3 regions of the Ruegeria sp. HKCCD7628 genome follow, and region 3 is predicted to be linked to each of the others. Evidence: riboswitches for the same ligand, from Rfam matches in the RefSeq annotation. Region 3 holds a riboswitch; each other region holds the start of a gene.
The links. Region 3 has a riboswitch for cobalamin ahead of AC2TAD_RS03475 (DUF1636 family protein). Riboswitches for the same ligand answer to the same signal wherever they lie in the genome.

Region 1 (5,729 bases), on a different contig from region 3:
GAATGGCCACCCCCATCAAAAGTGTCAGCCCCAGACGGCCCAATTCAGTTCAGACCCGTGCGCATGGCTGCTGCCAATTTTGCGATGGCCTGAATGTTGGCCGGTCCCGGCGTCAATTCTTCGTACCGCAAACCGATCCAGCGCTCGTTTTTGACCGCGTCGGTTTGTGACATAACAGGATGTTCTTGCAGAAACCTGAACGTATCCGCCGCTCCTTTTCCGGTTTGATAATCCAACAGCACTAAAAACTCAGGGTTCGCGGCTGCCACGGTTTCCCATGACGTGCGACCCCAGCTTGTGTCCATATCACGGGTAACGTTGAGACCACCCGCCGCTGCTATCATAGCGTTGGGGATTGCGTATTTCCCAGCAGTGAACGGAGCGTCCGCCGGGCCATCCAACAGAAACACTCGAGGTTTCGGTAAGTCTGCGGTTTGTGCCTCGATTGCGGTCAGTTCATCCTTCCAACCAGATACAAGCGCTTCGGCCTTGTCTTCGACATGCATGACTTTGCCCAGCCGCAGAATGTCGTCAAACAAAAGGTCCATGCTGGCCTCGGGGCGGTCTTTATGCAGATGAACGCAGCTTTCAGTCAGGATCATGGTTTTGATCCCGAACGGGGCAAGTGTTTCTGGCGTTACATCACCACCGGGACGCATTCCATAGTACCAGCCGGCGAAGAACAGATCGGGTTCTACCGCGACAATATTTTCCACCGATGGATATTTCGGTGCCAGTTCGGGGATATCTCCACGTAGCGTGTCGAATTCAGGACTGGTTTTGTACCAGCCGGTGATGCCCGTGAGGCCGACGATTTTGTCTTGCAGACCCAGCGCAAAGGCCATGTCGGTCATGTTCATGTCATGTACGACCAACCGTTCGGGCTGGGTTTCAAACACCAGCGGTTCACCACAATTGTCTACGGTCACTTCATGCGCAGCAACACCGCTCGCCATGGCCATAACCAGAGCCACGGACAAGATATGTTTCATTTTGGAAATCTCCTGGAGGGTTGGGAAACAGTGGTTTTTCGTATGTCCAGCGCGGGGATCATCCGACCGTCGTGCTGAAAGAATAAGTAGTCGACGCCGAACGTGTCGCGCACATGTTGAGTCGTCAGGACCTCGGAAACAGGGCCAAACCCGGTCAGCCGGGTAGATTTCATCAACGCGACATGGGTGGCGAATTCGGGGATCATGACAATGTCATGGACAATCATTATGACGGTTATCCCCAGTCCAGCGACCAGCGACAACATCCGCCCTTTGGCGTCGGGATCCAAATGGTTCGTCGGTTCGTCCAAAAACAGAAGAGTAGGGTTCTGCGCCAGCGCACGCGCGATATGGGCGCGCTGACGTTCGCCACCCGACAACACTGCCATGCGCTTGTCGGCAAGCTCCAAAAGGCCGGTCAGGTCCAGAATTCGCGTCAAGTCGTTTGCGTGATCTTCAGAGGAGCGGTCCGAGCGAATTGGAATTTGCCCAAGTGCCACATAGTCACGCAGATGCAAGCGCCCATCGGGATATTCCTGCTGACTGACGACGGCAATTTTTCGGGCGCGCTCCGTCGCTGACAGTGTCTTCAAGCTCTGCTCTTGCACCAGAACGTCGCCTTCGGACAGAGCTTCAGCGCCACAAAGTAAGTTCAGCAGAGTGGTTTTGCCAGCGCCATTCGGACCGGCAATGGCCAGAACCGACCCCTCTTCAAGGTCGAACGAGATGTCTTGCAACAGAACGTCACCGTGAAAAGAATAGTAGGCTACACCACGCGCCTGCAGGAAGGGTCTGGTCATCATCGAGCTCCTCGAACAGCCAACGCCGGCATGCGCGCCAATGTCTTGGTTATCAGAGGCGCCGGCCTGTCTGTGGCCTTTGTCCAACCAGTTGCGCTGCCCAGGTATTGCGCGGCGAATTGGGCAAGAGCATTCAGCTCTTGCTCGGTGCCGATATCACCAAACAGGTATTGGGCTTTTCCTAGGGCCTGAAATCCGACAGTGACCGGGTGATCGCATCCAGCCATACAGTCTACTGTGCGCACTGCGAAACCCGCAGGCAATTCAGGGCACAAGGCATCCGCAATGTGCTGCGCTGCCTCCAAACCCTGACAGGTCGCGCAGATCAGAACAAAATGATCAGTGGGCTCGGCCATCAAGCGTCTGTTCCACGGCCCCTGGGGCCGTACTGAAACGCGGTCGCGCATAAAGGCGTACGAGGTACCATCAAGCCTCCTTCCAGGACGCCCCGCCCCGGGTTGGTTTCGGTTGCGATGGCAGGTCTCCTGACTTGCGGGTCGAGGCTTGGCCACCCTTCCCGACATTATTCACGTCAGTGGGATATTGGCTTCGCTCACCGCCTACAGTTGCGGGGGCAGTTACGGACTTGGCACTTAAACCTCACCGTATTCCCTTTTCACCGCTGGAGCATGCCCCAGGGAACCATCAAATGCGTCACTGCCCGAGATCAGATCGCCGGTCAACACAAATCACCGGAGGTTGCGCAGGAATGTAGTTTTGAAAATATGTTTCCCTTCAAGAAAATTGCAGGCGATAACGACGAAGCGAAAGGCGTTAAGGATAGGTTGGTGAAAGCATCAAACGATAGGTCCAAACCTCAGTTTTCTCAGGATCCCCACAAGGTCAGGGACCCCGGTGAAAAGAACCTCGAAACGGCGATCGGTCGTGAAATCCGCGCGTTGAGGTTGCAGCAGGGCGTGACAATTGCGGAATTGTCGGGGCTGACCGGGTTATCCATCAGTATGCTGTCAAAAATCGAAAACGGCTACACATCGCCTTCATTGACGACGCTACAATCGCTGGCCAATGCTCTGAGCACACCGATCACTGCATTTTTCCGCAGATATGAAGAAACCCGAAACGCAACCCACACCAAAGCGGGAAAGGGCGTTGAAACAGAGAGAGCCGGGACACGCGCAGGCCATCAATACAGCCTTTTGGGTCATATGGGGTCTAATGCCAGTGGTGTTGTGGTCGAACCCTATCTGATCACGCTGACGGAAGAGTCCGACACTTTCCCGACGTTCCAGCATGACGGGATTGAAATGCTCTACATGCTTGAAGGCGAAGTCGATTACAGACACGGCGATCAAATTTACCTGCTGGAGCCGGGTGATACGTTGTTCTTTGATGCGGACGCACCGCATGGACCCGAGGTGCTGCGCAAACTGCCAGCCCGCTACCTGTCGATCATCTCATATCCGCAGACGCGTTAGTCACGATTCGGCGATTGATAAACCGCTGCTGAGGTTTTGCGGGGTTGCTCTCCGTGATTTTTGAATGCGGGGGAAATAGATAGCCGAAAATATTCCCCTTATGAATATTAATTTCCCTTTGTTGATAACCTGAAGTTCAGGTGTTAGCGTCTGCCCAACTCAACACAGGAGAAGCTGACACATGTGTGGAATTGTCGGCCTTTTTTTGAAGGACAAAACGCTCGAGCCTCAATTGGGCGCGATGCTGACAGATATGCTGATCACAATGACAGATCGCGGCCCGGACAGCGCCGGGATCGCGATTTATGGACCTGTCGGAGATCAGGCAAAGCTCACCGTGCAATCCGACAATCCGGACGCGGATTTTCAGACTCTGGCCGAAGATTTGGCCGACGTCTTGACCAGCCCCGTCAGCTTGGGCCGCAATGACACTCATGCGGTTCTGAGCGTGGCCAACGACAAAGTCAGCGCTGCGCGGCAGGCCCTGAGGGAATTGCGCCCTGGCCTACGGATCATGTCCGATGGCGATGCGATCGAAATTTATAAAGAAGTTGGATTGCCTCGAGAGGTGGCGGAGCGGTTCCAATTGACCTCGATGTCCGGCAGCCACGGGATTGGCCATACACGCATGGCCACTGAATCCGCCGTCACCACAGAAGGGGCGCACCCGTTCAACACCGGCGCGGATCAGTGCTTGGTGCATAACGGATCGCTGTCCAACCACAACGCCCTGCGCCGCAAACTGATGCGCGAGGGCGTGCGGATCGAATCCATGAACGATACCGAGGTCGGCGCGGCCTATCTGACATGGAAAATGCAAAACGGGGCCACTCTGGGTGAGGCGCTGGAAAGCAGCCTTGAGGATCTCGACGGGTTCTTTACCTTTGTGGTCGGCACCAAGGATGGGTTCGGCGTGGTTCGCGACCCCATCGCCTGCAAACCGGCGGTAATGGCCGAGACCGATCAATATGTGGCCTTTGGCAGCGAGTATCGCGCCTTGGTCAACCTGCCGGGAATCGAGGATGCCCGCGTCTGGGAACCCGAACCCGCAACCGTCTATTTCTGGAGCCACTAAAATGCAGAGCTATGATGTTGCCGAACAGGGCCTGCGCGGGCTGAACGCCGCCCTTCAGGCCCAAAGCACCGAGACAAACCAGACCCAGTGGCAGGTTCAGAACCCCAAGGGCAGCCATGCCATCGCTGTCGGTCTGGATGCCCCGATTGAGGTCACGGTCAAAGGCTCAACCGGCTATTACTGCGCGGGGATGAACCAGCAGGCGACCGTTCGGGTCGAAGGCTCTGTTGGGCCGGGCGTGGCCGAGAACATGATGTCGGGCACTGTGATCGTTGAAGGCGATGCCAGTCAATATGCCGGGGCCACGGGCCATGGCGGGTTGTTGGTGATCAAGGGCAATGCCAGCTCGCGCTGCGGGATTTCCATGAAGGGGATCGACATTGTGGTGCATGGCAATATCGGCCATATGTCCGCCTTCATGGCGCAAGCGGGGACGCTGGTGGTCTGCGGTGATGCGGGCGACGCGCTGGGGGTTTCATTGTACGAGGCGCGGCTATTCGTGCGCGGCTCGGTCAAAAGTCTGGGCGCGGATTGCATTGAAAAAGAGATGCGTCCCGAACATCTGACCCTGTTGCAAGACCTGCTGGAGCGCGCGGGCGCGGATGCCAAGCCGGAAGAGTTCAAACGCTATGGCTCGGCTCGGCAGCTTTACAATTTCGATGTCGACAACGCGGCAGAATACTGAGGAAGACGGTTATGGACGATCACACACCACGCACGATGCCGATACAGTCTGAAACGTTTTCAAACCCGGTCAACGCGGAAATCCGGCGGGCGGCGGCAACGGGCATCTATGACATTCGCGGCGGCGGCGCGAAACGCAAAGTACCGCATTTCGACGACCTGTTGTTTCTGGGGGCCTCGGTCAGCCGCTATCCTCTGGAGGGCTATCGCGAACGCTGTGACACCTCGGTCACGCTGGGCACGCGCTTTGCCAAGAACCCGATCCAGCTGGATATCCCGATCACCATCGCGGGCATGAGTTTCGGTGCGCTGTCTGGCCCCGCGAAAGAGGCGCTGGGTCGCGGAGCGTCAGCTGCCGGTACGTCGACCACCACCGGTGACGGTGGTATGACGCCCGAGGAACGCGGTCATTCCTCGAAACTGGTTTATCAGTATCTGCCTTCGCGCTATGGCATGAACCCCGACGATCTGCGCAAAGCCGACGCGATCGAGATTGTGGTGGGGCAGGGCGCCAAACCCGGCGGTGGCGGGATGCTTTTGGGTCAAAAGATCAGCGACCGCGTGGCCGAGATGCGGACCCTGCCCAAAGGGATCGACCAGCGCTCGGCCTGTCGGCACCCGGATTGGACGGGCCCGGATGACCTTGAGATCAAGATCTTAGAGTTGCGCGAAATCACCGGCTGGCAAGTACCGATCTATGTGAAGGTCGGCGCGACGCGACCCTATTACGACACGGCGCTGG
Region 2 (5,729 bases), 400 kb from region 3:
CGGGCTGAACCCTCGGCGGCGCGGGTGATTAGTGCCATCGCGTCTTCGGCGATCTGTGCGCCTTCGGCATCGGCGATCTTGCGCAGTAGGCCGATCATGTCCTCGGGCTCGATCCGTCGCAGGTCAAAGCGCTGACATCGGGACAGGACTGTCACCGGCACTTTGCGAATCTCGGTGGTGGCAAAGATAAACTTCACATGCTCGGGCGGTTCCTCAAGCGTCTTGAGCAGCGCGTTGAAGGCGCTGGTCGACAGCATGTGGACCTCGTCGATGATGTAAATCTTGTAGCGGGCCGAGGCCGCGCGATAGCGGACGCTGTCGATGATCTCGCGAATATCGTTCACACCGGTCCGGCTGGCGGCGTCCATCTCCATCACGTCCACATGGCGACCTTCCATGATCGCCACACAATGTTCGCACTGGCCGCAGGGTTCGGTCGTCGGTTTGCCCTCGCCATCGGGGCCGATGCAGTTCATGCCTTTGGCGATGATCCGGGCCGTGGTGGTTTTGCCGGTGCCGCGAATGCCGGTCATGATAAAGGCTTGCGCGATCCGATCCGCCTCGAACGCGTTTTTCAGCGTGCGTACCATGGCCTCCTGCCCGACCAGATCGGCAAAGGTTTCAGGGCGGTATTTACGGGCAAGAACCTGATAGGCGGGGCTGGGCGTGTCGGTCATATCTGCTCTGTCGGATTCGGGTTCCGACGCAGCCTAGAGACCCCCGCCGCCCGCGTCCACCGCCGCCTTGGGGGAAATTCGGTTTGCAGGTCAGTTTGCACAGCATAGAAGCTATGTGGAAAGGAGGCCGGGGATGGAGCCATTTGCAATTCACGTGGTCGAGGTCGGGGCCGGTCATTTCGCGCTGTCGCCGCTGCCGGGGCGCGCGGGGGAGTATGCGCGGGATTTGGATATCATTCGCCGCTGGCGGCCCGATCTTGTGATTTCGATGACCACAAGCTCCGAGATGGAGCAGACCGGAGCGGGAAAACTGGGAGATGACCTGCACGCCGAGGGCATAACCTGGACGCACCTGCCGATTGAAGATTTTGGCGCGCCGTCGCCGGACACCGAGGCCGCGTGGCCCCGGATCAGCCAGTCTGCCGCGCATATTCTGGCGCGTGGAGGGCGGGTGCTGGTGCATTGCCGGGGCGGGTGCGGGCGGTCGGGCATGATCGCCCTGCGGCTTATGGTCGAACAGGGCTTCGCGTCCGACGCGGCGTTGCGCCGCCTGCGCGCCGTGCGGCCCTGTGCGGTTGAAACCGACGGGCAGATGCGTTGGGCAACCTGCGCGCCGGACTGAGTTACAGCGCCAGATGCTGCTGGGGCTGTGCTGGTTGCGCCGGGGCCAGCTCTGACACTTCAAGCATGGCACAGGGCGGCACTGGCAACTGGCCGGCCGGACGGGCCGCAGCATCGGGGCCGAACAGCATATCCGCATAACCATCCAACGCGTCGAGCGAGGCGTCCGTGCTAGTGCCGCAGAAGATGCGAATTTGATCTTTCTGGGCGCGGAATCGGGCGATGCAGCCCTGTGGGCAATGGCCCAGCTCTCCGCTGCCGTCCAACGCGAAGTCATCCGACGTGGCAGGCACTGCGGATTCCATCGCCTGCACAATAGCCCGTGCCATCTGCGCCAGAGCCGGGCAGGTCTTGCCGGTTTTCTGACATAGGGTTGCACTGAATTGGTGCGTTTTTGTCTTCCAGATCATAATGCGCCCTCCGCGCGGGGAACGGGGCGTAGATCAGGTGTGACAGCGCGCTGACAATCCCGCCCGGATACCCCGCCCGAGTTACAGTTTTGCTTTGATGGCAGGTCTCCTGACTTGCGGGTCATAGCGTTGCCGACCTTCCCAGCCTTGCGGGCCAGTGGTATTTCGGCATTGCTCACCGCTTACAGTTGCGGGGGCAGTCGCGGCATTGGATCGTTCCGGCATGACCGGGCAGAACCGCACCGTGTTCCCTTTTCATCTTGTCCCAACACGGGACAAGAACCATCACGCCATCGCTAGCGGTTGAGCGGGCTTTGAGTCAAGCGGGCGCGCGCGCAAAGTGGACGTTTGGTCATCTTGATGCGCCCTTGACTCAGCCCGGCCAAAGAAGTGGGGATAAGGGGTGAACCGAACAGTTCAGATCAGGTGAGCAACGCTATGCTGGATGATACACCCCCCGTCCTGACCGAGGATTTTCGGTTTTCTGCCGGTTCGGCAATGCTGTCGGCGCGCCTGTACCGGCCCGTGACTGATCCCAAAGTCGCCGTGGTTGTACATGGTGCGACCGGTGTCCCGAGGGATTACTATCAGCATTTCGCGAATTGGCTGGCAGCGGATCAGGGGATCGCCTGCCTGACCTACGACTATCGTGACTTTGGCCACTCACTGACCGGATTACTGCAGGAATCGCGGGTAAAGATGGCGGATTGGGCGCTGACCGACATGCCTGCCGCCAGAGCGGAAATGCGCCAGCGTTACCCACACGCAGAACACTGGAGCATAGGGCACTCGGTCGGAGGGATGTTGGGGCCAATACAACCTGATATCGACCATATAGATCGCATGATCTGTGTGTGTTCGGGGCTGGTGACAATCAGTGATCACCCTTGGCCTTATCGCGCGTTGGCGTCCTTGTTCTGGTATGGACATGTTCCGCTGGCGGTAAAAACAGTTGGATACCTGCCAGGAAAGGCAGTGGGATTTGGGGCCGACCTGCCTGCATCGGTTTACTGGCAGTGGCGCAAGTGGTGCACGGCACCCCAAAATTATCTGCCAGAAATCGGAAAAACGCTACCTGCCGCAACCTGGGCAGAGAAAGGCAAACCGGTCGATCTGTTCACTTTCGAGGACGACCAGATGGTTCCGCCCGAAGCCGTTTGGCGGTTGGCAGATCTGTACGGCTCCAGCGCTCGGCGTCATGTGCTGTCGCCGCAGGAATTCGGACTTAAGGACATTGGCCATATCGGCGCGTTCGCGCGTCGCAACGCGTCCCTATGGCCGCGCTTGATCGCATAAGTGCTGCGTGTCTAAACCGGTCAAAACTGTCGGGGATGAAGTGAGAGGTTGGACATCGACCCAAGCGGGGCTCGTTGTGGCTGCTTCCTTCCGGACCTGACCAGGTTGGCGAGGCGCTCGCCCGCGCCAACCTCTCAACGGTGGATATAGGCATTTGGTTCATGCTTGGCAACCCGTCAGAGGGAGAGCTGAATATTCAGAAAACCTTTCGCATCCGGACCGATGACTTTGGCGCGGTAGCGTGCCAGTTCTTCCAGGTGTTGGTCAGCGGCCGCTCCGGTTTTCACAAGCGCATGGGCACCGGGTATGGGTGACAACCGAAAAGGCTGGAGTGCCTCTTCCAAAGGGTCCATCGGTAAGACGCCCGACAGGTAATCCCGTACAATATGTTGAATCGGAAGGACCGGCAGAGGAATTCGGGTCGCGTTTTCGGAAAACGGGAAATTCCCGCCTCCGTTGGCGCGATAGTTGTTCAACGCGACAACAAAGCGCTGATCTGTGTCGATAGGGCGGCCGTTGAATCGCAATCCGCGAACCCGATGGCTGTTGGGATGAAGTATTGCGCCACCTGCGTCAAACCGCGCCGGAGATGCTAGATCTAGTGCGTAAGTTAACCCGTGTAGCACGTCAAAATTATGTCCGGCGCGATTCGTATCCACAAGGTCCGATTGTTCACCCGGCCGCATCTGGTTCAGCACGCCAGCGGACATTTCCAGCCAATCCTTGATTTCAGTGCCCGAGACAATGACGGCCTGCATCTCGTTCGGAAACACGTTCAGGTCGGCAACATGGCGCGTACATATCTGCCCGGGTGGGATATCGGTGAAAAACCGAGGTCCTGCACGACCGCCGAATTTTGACGGTGCAACTGCCGACAAGACGGGTAGCCCTGCATAGGCAGTTCCCTGCATATGCTGCCGCAATGCTGCAGCTTGCGCGGCAGCCACAAGCGCCAGACCGCGATCCCAGGCGCAAAAGCTGAAATAGCTGTGCAGATGATGCGACGTGTGTCCAAAGAGCGTGTTGCACTGCGCGCGAGTTTCGCGGTGCGCCTTGGCAAAAATCCGCGACAGTTCGGGGTCTTCCGGAACCTCAGCGCCAACAAAGTCGGGTGCGATTGCCTTCAGGTGTGAACGGTGCGTTTCTACCTGCCATTTTCCGTCGTCACCAAGTTTCATCGTCAGGTCAATCACACCAAGATGCGACCCAGCGCTGCCCGGCATGACAGCCGGCTTGCCGTGCACTTGACCTTTGGCACTGTCCACGAACGCAAACCCTTCATGCGACGCGCCCGGCAAAGTCAGATGTGAATGTCCCGCTATAATCGCATCGATTGGCCCGATGGCCGCTAGGGGAATCACCGCGTTTTCCAGATTCGGCTCCGGTTGGGCGGTGCCAATCCCGGAATGCGCCAGCGCGATCACAAGATCGCACCCAGCGGCCTTCAGCTCTTGCGACACGTGTCGTGCCGTGGACAGGATATCGTCGATGCGGACCTTTTGCTCTAGCCGGTGCGCCTCCCAGTTCGCAGTTTGCGGCGGCAGGGCTGAAAAAACGCCGATTTTGATCGGATATTCGCGGCCTCCGGCTTTCATGGTTCGGTTTAGCACTGCCTGCCTGCTCCAAGCACCGGGGCGGTCCAACCGGTGCGCGTTGCTGCATAGGACAGGGCAGGGGGATTGGGGCAGGATACGGTCCAGAACCTGCAAGCCGAAGCCGAAATCATGGTTTCCGAGTCCGATGGCATCGTAATCCAGCGCTTCGAAAGCCTCCATCAGAGGATGACAGGTCTGGGTTTGTGTTACGGCCCATTCCCCAATAGGCGTTCCCTGCAGTGAATCCCCGTTATCCAGCAAGATGGTCAGGGCATCTTTGACCTCGTTTCGAGCTTGGCGGATCAGTGTGGCTGTGCGGGTAAACCCAATCATGGGTTCCGGCGCATCCCGATAATAGTCAAACCCGGTCACATTCATATGCAGATCCGAGGTTCCCAAAATCCTGATCGTTGCGCTTAGAGAAGAAGGGGGATGTTGCAATACTCTACTTTTAGACGTTTTTGGTTAACCTATTTCAACAAAAAGAGTATTTGACGCAAGTTTCAAGGCAGAGTTTGAGTTGATCACATTATCTCCTCAATTTCCCACGAGGCAGAAATGTCGTTGCAACGATCCGGTGCTCGTGGCAGCCCTGTGCCGACAACCTGAAGGGATTGCAATGAAATACGCGGAAACCGTGACGTTTGGCGGGTCGGGACTGGATCGCGCAGCACATCTGCGCAACGATCCCGAGGGGCTTGCGCAAGTCACAAACGACCCGGAGGCAAGGTGCCTTTTGTTGTGGCGCGGTAAGGTGCTGGTCGAGGGCGAAGCTCTGGATCGGCTGGCGTTGCTGCCGCTGACGCACGATCTGTTGCGCAATGGACCGGGTGGTATTGTTGAGGATCCGGTCTTTTTAGGTATTTCGGATCACGTACCGCTGTTCGCTTTGGACATCTCGGGGTGGGAAGCCGAGGGGCTGGACCTGTCCGAGGTCGGGGCATTCTTCGACCGTTCCGAGCAACAGCACCCCGCTTTGTCCATCGGGCATGTTTTCGTCGAATTGCGTCGGATCATGACCCGTCTGAACCCTCGGGATGCGGAGCTGGCGGCAACAGCCAAGGCGGTGATCGGCTGGCACGAGACGCACCGTTTCTGCGCCCGCTGCGGTGCCGCCAGTGATTTGGCAC
Region 3 (5,729 bases):
GGCGGCTGAGATCGGTGATCGGCAGAACCTCAATGCCCGAGACCCGCTCGGACCCTTTGTCCCAGACCGGTTTGACGCCCAGCAGGTGCAGCGCCATGGCGAATTCCTCACCCGCCGTGCGCATGGTGGCCGAGCCCCAGAGGTCGACAATCAGGCCCTTGGGATAATCGCCTTCCTCTTGCAGATGCCGCCGCACCAGTTCTTCGGCCAGTTTCACCCCTTGCGTATAGGCAGCGCGCGTGGGCACGGATCGCGGGTCGGTGGTATAAAGGTTCCGTCCCGTCGGCAGCACGTCCGAGCGGCCACGATAGGGCGAGCCGGACGGCCCGGCCTCAATCCGCTTTCCGGCCAGCGCATCAATCAATGCGCGGTGTTCAGACTGGGCCGAGGGCGCGGGGTCGAAATTGCCCGTGACCTCGGGCACCCGGCCAAAGATGTGCAGCCCGTCGCCGAACTGGCTTTCCTTGATGTCGCAGACAAAGCGGTCGATGCGGGTGATCGCCTCGGCGGTGCAGGTGGCCTGATCCAGACCCAGATCGCTCTCCAGCCCTATGGCCTGTGCCTCGTCGCGGATATCCTCTTGCAGTCGGTCGCGGCGCTTGGGGTCCAGACCATCGGCGTTCGAGAACTCGTCCAGCAGGGACTCCAGCCGTACCATCCGATCCGGTGTACCGCTTTCTTTCAAAGCGGGCGGGATGTGGCCCAGTGTGACGGCTCCGATCCGACGCTTGGCTTGCGCGGCCTCGCCGGGGTCATTGACGATGAAAGGGTAGATCACCGGCAGATCGCGGATAAGCGCTTCGGGCCAGCAATCGGCTGAGAGCGCGACGGATTTGCCGGGCAGCCATTCCAACGTGCCATGGGCACCGATATGGATCAGCGCGTCGGTGCGCAGGCTTTTGCGCAGCCACAGGTAGAAGGCGACATAGCTGTGGCGCGGGGTGCGTGACAGGTCGTGATAGTTGTCATCGCGCAGCTCGGGCGCGCCGCGCTCGGGTTGCAGTGCGACCAGAACTTTGCTCCGGCGCAGCGCGGTGAAGTGGAAGGCACCATCCGCGAAAGCGGGATCACTCTCGGGCGCACCCCAGACGGTTTGCAGGTCGGTGCGTAGCTGTTCGGGTAGGTCGGCCAGCGCGGCCTGATAGTCGGCAAGGGGCCATGCGATCCGCGCGTCCAACAGAGTTTCAGAAATCGGTTCGGCAGGGGCGGTGTCATAGCCCTCGGCCTGTAGGTCGGACAGCATTGCCTCGGCCGAGGCCAGCGCGTCCAGACCGACCGCATGGGCCATCTGCCAGTCTTTGCCGGGATAGGTGGACAGAACCAGCGCGGGCACCTGATCGGATTTGGGTTTGTCTTGCAAGTTCAGCCAGCCGGTAACACGGTCAAGGATGGCCTCGATCCGTTCCTCTTCGGCCCGGTGGGCAAAGCGGGAATATTCCAGATGCTGGTCGCGCTTGCCCGGCTCCTTGAACGAGGCGATGCCTGCTGAAATCCGCCCGTCCACCTCGGGCAGCACCACATGCATGGCGAGGTCGGCGGGCGAGAGGCCGCGTTCCGCTTCGGCCCAGGCTTTGCGGCGCGAAGTGGCCAGTGCGACTTGGAAGACGGGCACATTCGCAGCATCTAAGGGCGAGGTGCCAGACGCGCCTTTGCCTGAGAAGGACGTGGCGTTGATGATCGCGGATGGGGCCAGCGATACGATGGTGTCGCGCAGCCAGTCGGCAGCAGCCGGGGCTTTCAGAGAGGGGGCGAAGAGCCCCACGGCTTCAAATCCACGTGCGCGCAGACTGCGGATTAGGGCGGCCACGGGGGCGGTGTCGGCGGATGTCAGATAAGCGCGGTAGAAGGTGACGAGGATGCGTTTCGCATCCCCGGAAAACGCCTGTTCCGCCGGGATCACGCCGCGGTCCGGGCACCATGCGCCGCAGTCGGGCAAGGACTTGGTGCCCATCACCGGGCCCGCATACAGACCAGCTGCCAATGCCATCTGCGCCAAAGCGGCTTGTGCTGCAACCTCGCCACCGGTGTCGCAAAGATGCGCCAAGCGGCGCAGGGTGGAGACGGGCAGGGTCGAATAGTCATCCAGCCGCGTATCCTCGCGCCCGTCGGCGGGCAGCACGGCCACAGCAATCCCTTTGGTCTGCGCAAGCGATAGAACCTGCTGCAGTCCGTAGGACCAATAGGGCACCCCGCCGATCAGTCGGATCAGGATGCCCTTGGCGCCCTCCAGCGTCTGCTCGACATAGGTATCCACCGAGAGGGGATGTTTCAGTGCCGTCAGATTGGCCAGCCGCAAGGTCGGCATCCGACCCTCGGGCCCGCCGCCGCGATGCCAGCCTGCCGCGAAAGCACCAAGGTCGCTGTCTGAGAACGACAGCACCACCAAATCCGCCGGGCTCTGGCCCAGATCGGTTGGTGTTTCGGATTCCTCTAACCCGTGGCTTTCGCGGAAGACGACGTGCATGGTTTACTCGGCAGCCTCGGTGACGCCCGCGAGGATGTCGCGGATTTCAGCCTCTTTGATGTCGTCATGCTCGGCAATCACCACCAGACGCGAACGGCGCTCTTCGCCGGGCTGCCACGGACGGTCGTACTGATGACGCACGCGCGCGCCCACAGCCTGAACCAGAAGGCGCATTGGCTTGCCCTGAACAGCGGCATAGCCTTTGACGCGCAGGATGTTCAGTTCCTTGGCCAGACGTTCGATTTTCGCGACCAGATCGGCCGGGTCGGTCTGTTCCGGCAGCTCGACGATGATGCTTTCGAAATCATCGTGCTCGTGATCATGGTGGCCATCGTGATGGCTGGGCCGCGCCTCCATGTCATCCTCGGCGGCAGCCTCAAGACCCAGCACGACGCGCACGTCCACAACGCCTTCGGCCACTTCGACGACCGGCAGAGGGCGCGGGGCCTCTGCGGCGATGATCTCTTTGGCTTTGGCGACACCTTCGGGGCCGGCCAGATCAGGCTTGGTCAGCAGGATGATGTCGGCGCAGGAGATCTGATCCTCGAACACCTCGGACAGAGGCGTTTCGTGGTCGATGGAATCGTCGGCCAGACGCTGGGCATCCACCGCCGCGACATTCGGGGCAAAGCGACCGGCGGCAACGGCCTCGGCGTCGGCCAGCGCTATCACGCCGTCAACGGTGATCTTGGATCGGATATCGGGCCAGTCGAACGCTTTCAGCAGCGGCTTGGGCAGCGCCAGACCAGAGGTTTCGATCAGGATATGCTCGGGGCGCGGCTCCAGCGCCATCAGCGCCTCGATCGTGGGGATGAAATCATCGGCCACGGTGCAGCAAATGCAGCCATTGGCCAGTTCCATGATGTTTTCCGCCGGGCAATCGGGGATGGCGCAGGATTTCAGGATATCGCCGTCCACGCCGACATCGCCAAACTCGTTGACCACAACGGCCAGACGCTTGCCCTGCGGGTTCTGCATCAGGTGTCGCACCAGCGTGGTCTTGCCCGAACCCAAAAAGCCGGTGATCACAGTAACGGGGAGTTTTTCCAAAGTGGACATGTCAGGCTCCAATCGGGGGAATACGCGAGGCGCAGTTTTTGCGGAAATGTTCGGGGCGCTCGCGCCATTTGACCAGACCGTCTTCGGTGGCCAGATACTTGGTGGCACCGTCTACGATCACGTCGACATGATCGACTTCGTTCAGGTTCTCATAAACAAAGGTCCAGCGTTCCGGCCCGCCGCGCAGCACGATGGAACAGCCCTGATCGCAATTCGACAGGCATTCAACAGCCTTCAGCGCCACGCCCTCGGGCAGTTCAGCCTGTTCCAACGCCTTGTGCAGCAACGTGCCTGGGCGTTGGGCGTCATCTTCAATGGGTAGGCCGCGGCGGCAGGTGGTGCAAACCAGCAGCTCGACCGGAGCGGTTTCGGTCATGTCTCTCATCCCCCTAAATCCTCATCGTGGGGGACGGGGTTTCATGCGGGTCGTGCGTGACCCGGCACCGGAACACCCCGTCCGGTTTCAATCGCGGGTGCTGGCAGGTCTCCCGGCTTGCGGATTTCAGGGCGGTTACCCTGTCGGATGACCCGCCTTCCCGGCCTTGTTGGCCAGTGGCTTGGGCACCCTCTCCGGTCACGGTCGCGGGGGCGGCTGCGTTTGACGGATGACCCGCTGACGCATTCCCTTTTCATCCATCTGCAGATGGACACCAACGGATCGGACATGCGGCACCGGGCAGGCCCTTGTCAAGCGAGTCGCAAACATCTTTCGCACCTCGGGTTAAAAGCGACCTGACAGCGTCGCTGGGCGGCATGACTTTGGGTGGGGCGGCATGGTGCCATGAACAAAACGACGCCAAAAAAGGAGGTGTATCGCATGAAGGTGGGCTTTATCGGCTTGGGCAATGTGGGCGGCAAACTGTCAGGGTCTTTGCTGCGCAACGGGATCGAACTGACGGTACATGATTTGAACTCTGACCTCGTCGACGGCTTCGTGTCACAGGGGGCCAAGGCCGCCGAAAGCCCGGCCCAGCTGATGCGCGATTGCGACGCGGTTATTACTTGCCTGCCATCGCCTGCCGCTTCGGACGCGGTGATGCAGGAGATGCTGCCTGAGGTCAGCCCCGGCAAAATCTGGATGGAGATGTCCACCACTGATGAAGCTGAAGTCAAGCGATTGGGCGCCCAGGTGATCGAACGTGGCGGCGCAGCGGTAGACTGTCCTGTATCGGGTGGCTGTCATCGCGCCGCGACGGGCAATATCTCGATCTTCGCGGGCTGCGACCGGGCCACATTCGAGCGCATACTGCCCTTTCTGACCACCATGGGCCGACGGGTTCTGCATACCGGTGACCTAGGGACCGCTTCGGTGTTGAAAGTGCTGACCAATTACCTCGCCACCGCCAACCTGATCACCTGCGCAGAAGCACTTGTGACCGCCAAAGCCGCCGGGATGGATCTGAACACCACATACGAGGCAATCAAGATCTCATCCGGGACATCCTTCGTGCATGAAACCGAAAGCCAAGTCATTCTGAACGGCTCGCGGGACATTTCGTTCACGATGGATTTGGTGAAAAAGGACATTGGCCTGTTTCAGGATGTGGCGGACCGGGCGGGGGTGCCGCTCGAGATCAACCCGGTGATGATGCGTATCTTTGACGACGGCATCGCCCGCTATGGCGACCGAGAGTTATCACCTAATATTATCAAGCGGTTGGAAGAGGCCACCGGGCTGGATATCACGGCCCCCGGCTTCCCGTCCGAAATGGAAGACTACGAGCCGGAAGCGTCCGGATACGAGGTTATTCCTCAGGGACGTCGGGCCGAATGACGCAATTGCACTGCGCGAAAACGCTTTGCCCGGCTTGGAAAAGAGGCGGCGAGTGTTGGGCTCGCTGCCACTTTTTCAGGTCACTGAACTACCTGAACCACCGGGGCAACAGTCAATTTGTGTGCGGATAAACCTAAGTATCGTCAATAGACAAACCCTAGGAAAACCTGTTCAGATACTAAGTGCCAATCATGTCGCAAGTTTCGAGCTTGCATTCCCGCGAGCCGCCCGTTTTCCGTAGATCCGGTACTGCCCGCTTGGTTCATGCCTATGCGTTCAGTAGGATTTCGCCTGCTTACTTCGCGATTACAAGGTCGTGCAAGCATGTATGCCAAGTTGCTTTTTTCCAGTCGCACATCGAAAAACGCTTGTGTCTTAGTGAAAGTCAGCGTCCTTTTTTCAGATCAAAGACCGTATTTGTGACTTTCGCTT

Region 1: another riboswitch for cobalamin. It lies ahead of AC2TAD_RS13910 (DUF1636 family protein); the one in region 3 lies ahead of AC2TAD_RS03475 (DUF1636 family protein).
Region 2: another riboswitch for cobalamin. It lies ahead of AC2TAD_RS05440 (hypothetical protein); the one in region 3 lies ahead of AC2TAD_RS03475 (DUF1636 family protein).

Annotation. Positions count from the first base shown of each region.
Region 1 covers NZ_JBWVBA010000006.1:82,445-88,173, reverse strand. The annotation lists gene AC2TAD_RS13925 (FecCD family ABC transporter permease) at 1-43, opposite strand, end outside; gene AC2TAD_RS13920 (ABC transporter substrate-binding protein) at 45-992, opposite strand; gene AC2TAD_RS13915 (ABC transporter ATP-binding protein) at 989-1,792, opposite strand; gene AC2TAD_RS13910 (DUF1636 family protein) at 1,792-2,148, opposite strand; cobalamin riboswitch at 2,251-2,454, opposite strand; gene AC2TAD_RS13905 (helix-turn-helix domain-containing protein) at 2,581-3,228, shown strand; gene AC2TAD_RS13900 (class II glutamine amidotransferase) at 3,410-4,303, shown strand; gene AC2TAD_RS13895 (protein GlxC) at 4,305-4,988, shown strand; gene AC2TAD_RS13890 (FMN-binding glutamate synthase family protein) at 5,000-5,729, shown strand, end outside.
Region 2 covers NZ_JBWVBA010000001.1:1,093,168-1,098,896, reverse strand. The annotation lists gene AC2TAD_RS05450 (DNA polymerase III subunit gamma/tau) at 1-677, opposite strand, end outside; gene AC2TAD_RS05445 (protein-tyrosine phosphatase family protein) at 811-1,299, shown strand; gene AC2TAD_RS05440 (hypothetical protein) at 1,301-1,708, opposite strand; cobalamin riboswitch at 1,791-2,010, opposite strand; gene AC2TAD_RS05435 (alpha/beta hydrolase family protein) at 2,147-3,004, shown strand; RNA gene ffs (signal recognition particle sRNA small type) at 3,043-3,141, opposite strand; gene AC2TAD_RS05425 (bifunctional 2',3'-cyclic-nucleotide 2'-phosphodiesterase/3'-nucleotidase) at 3,181-5,040, opposite strand; gene nudC (NAD(+) diphosphatase) at 5,219-5,729, shown strand, end outside.
Region 3 covers NZ_JBWVBA010000001.1:691,230-696,958, reverse strand. The annotation lists gene cobN (cobaltochelatase subunit CobN) at 1-2,464, opposite strand, end outside; gene cobW (cobalamin biosynthesis protein CobW) at 2,468-3,523, opposite strand; gene AC2TAD_RS03475 (DUF1636 family protein) at 3,525-3,899, opposite strand; cobalamin riboswitch at 3,985-4,193, opposite strand; gene AC2TAD_RS03470 (NAD(P)-dependent oxidoreductase) at 4,305-5,297, shown strand.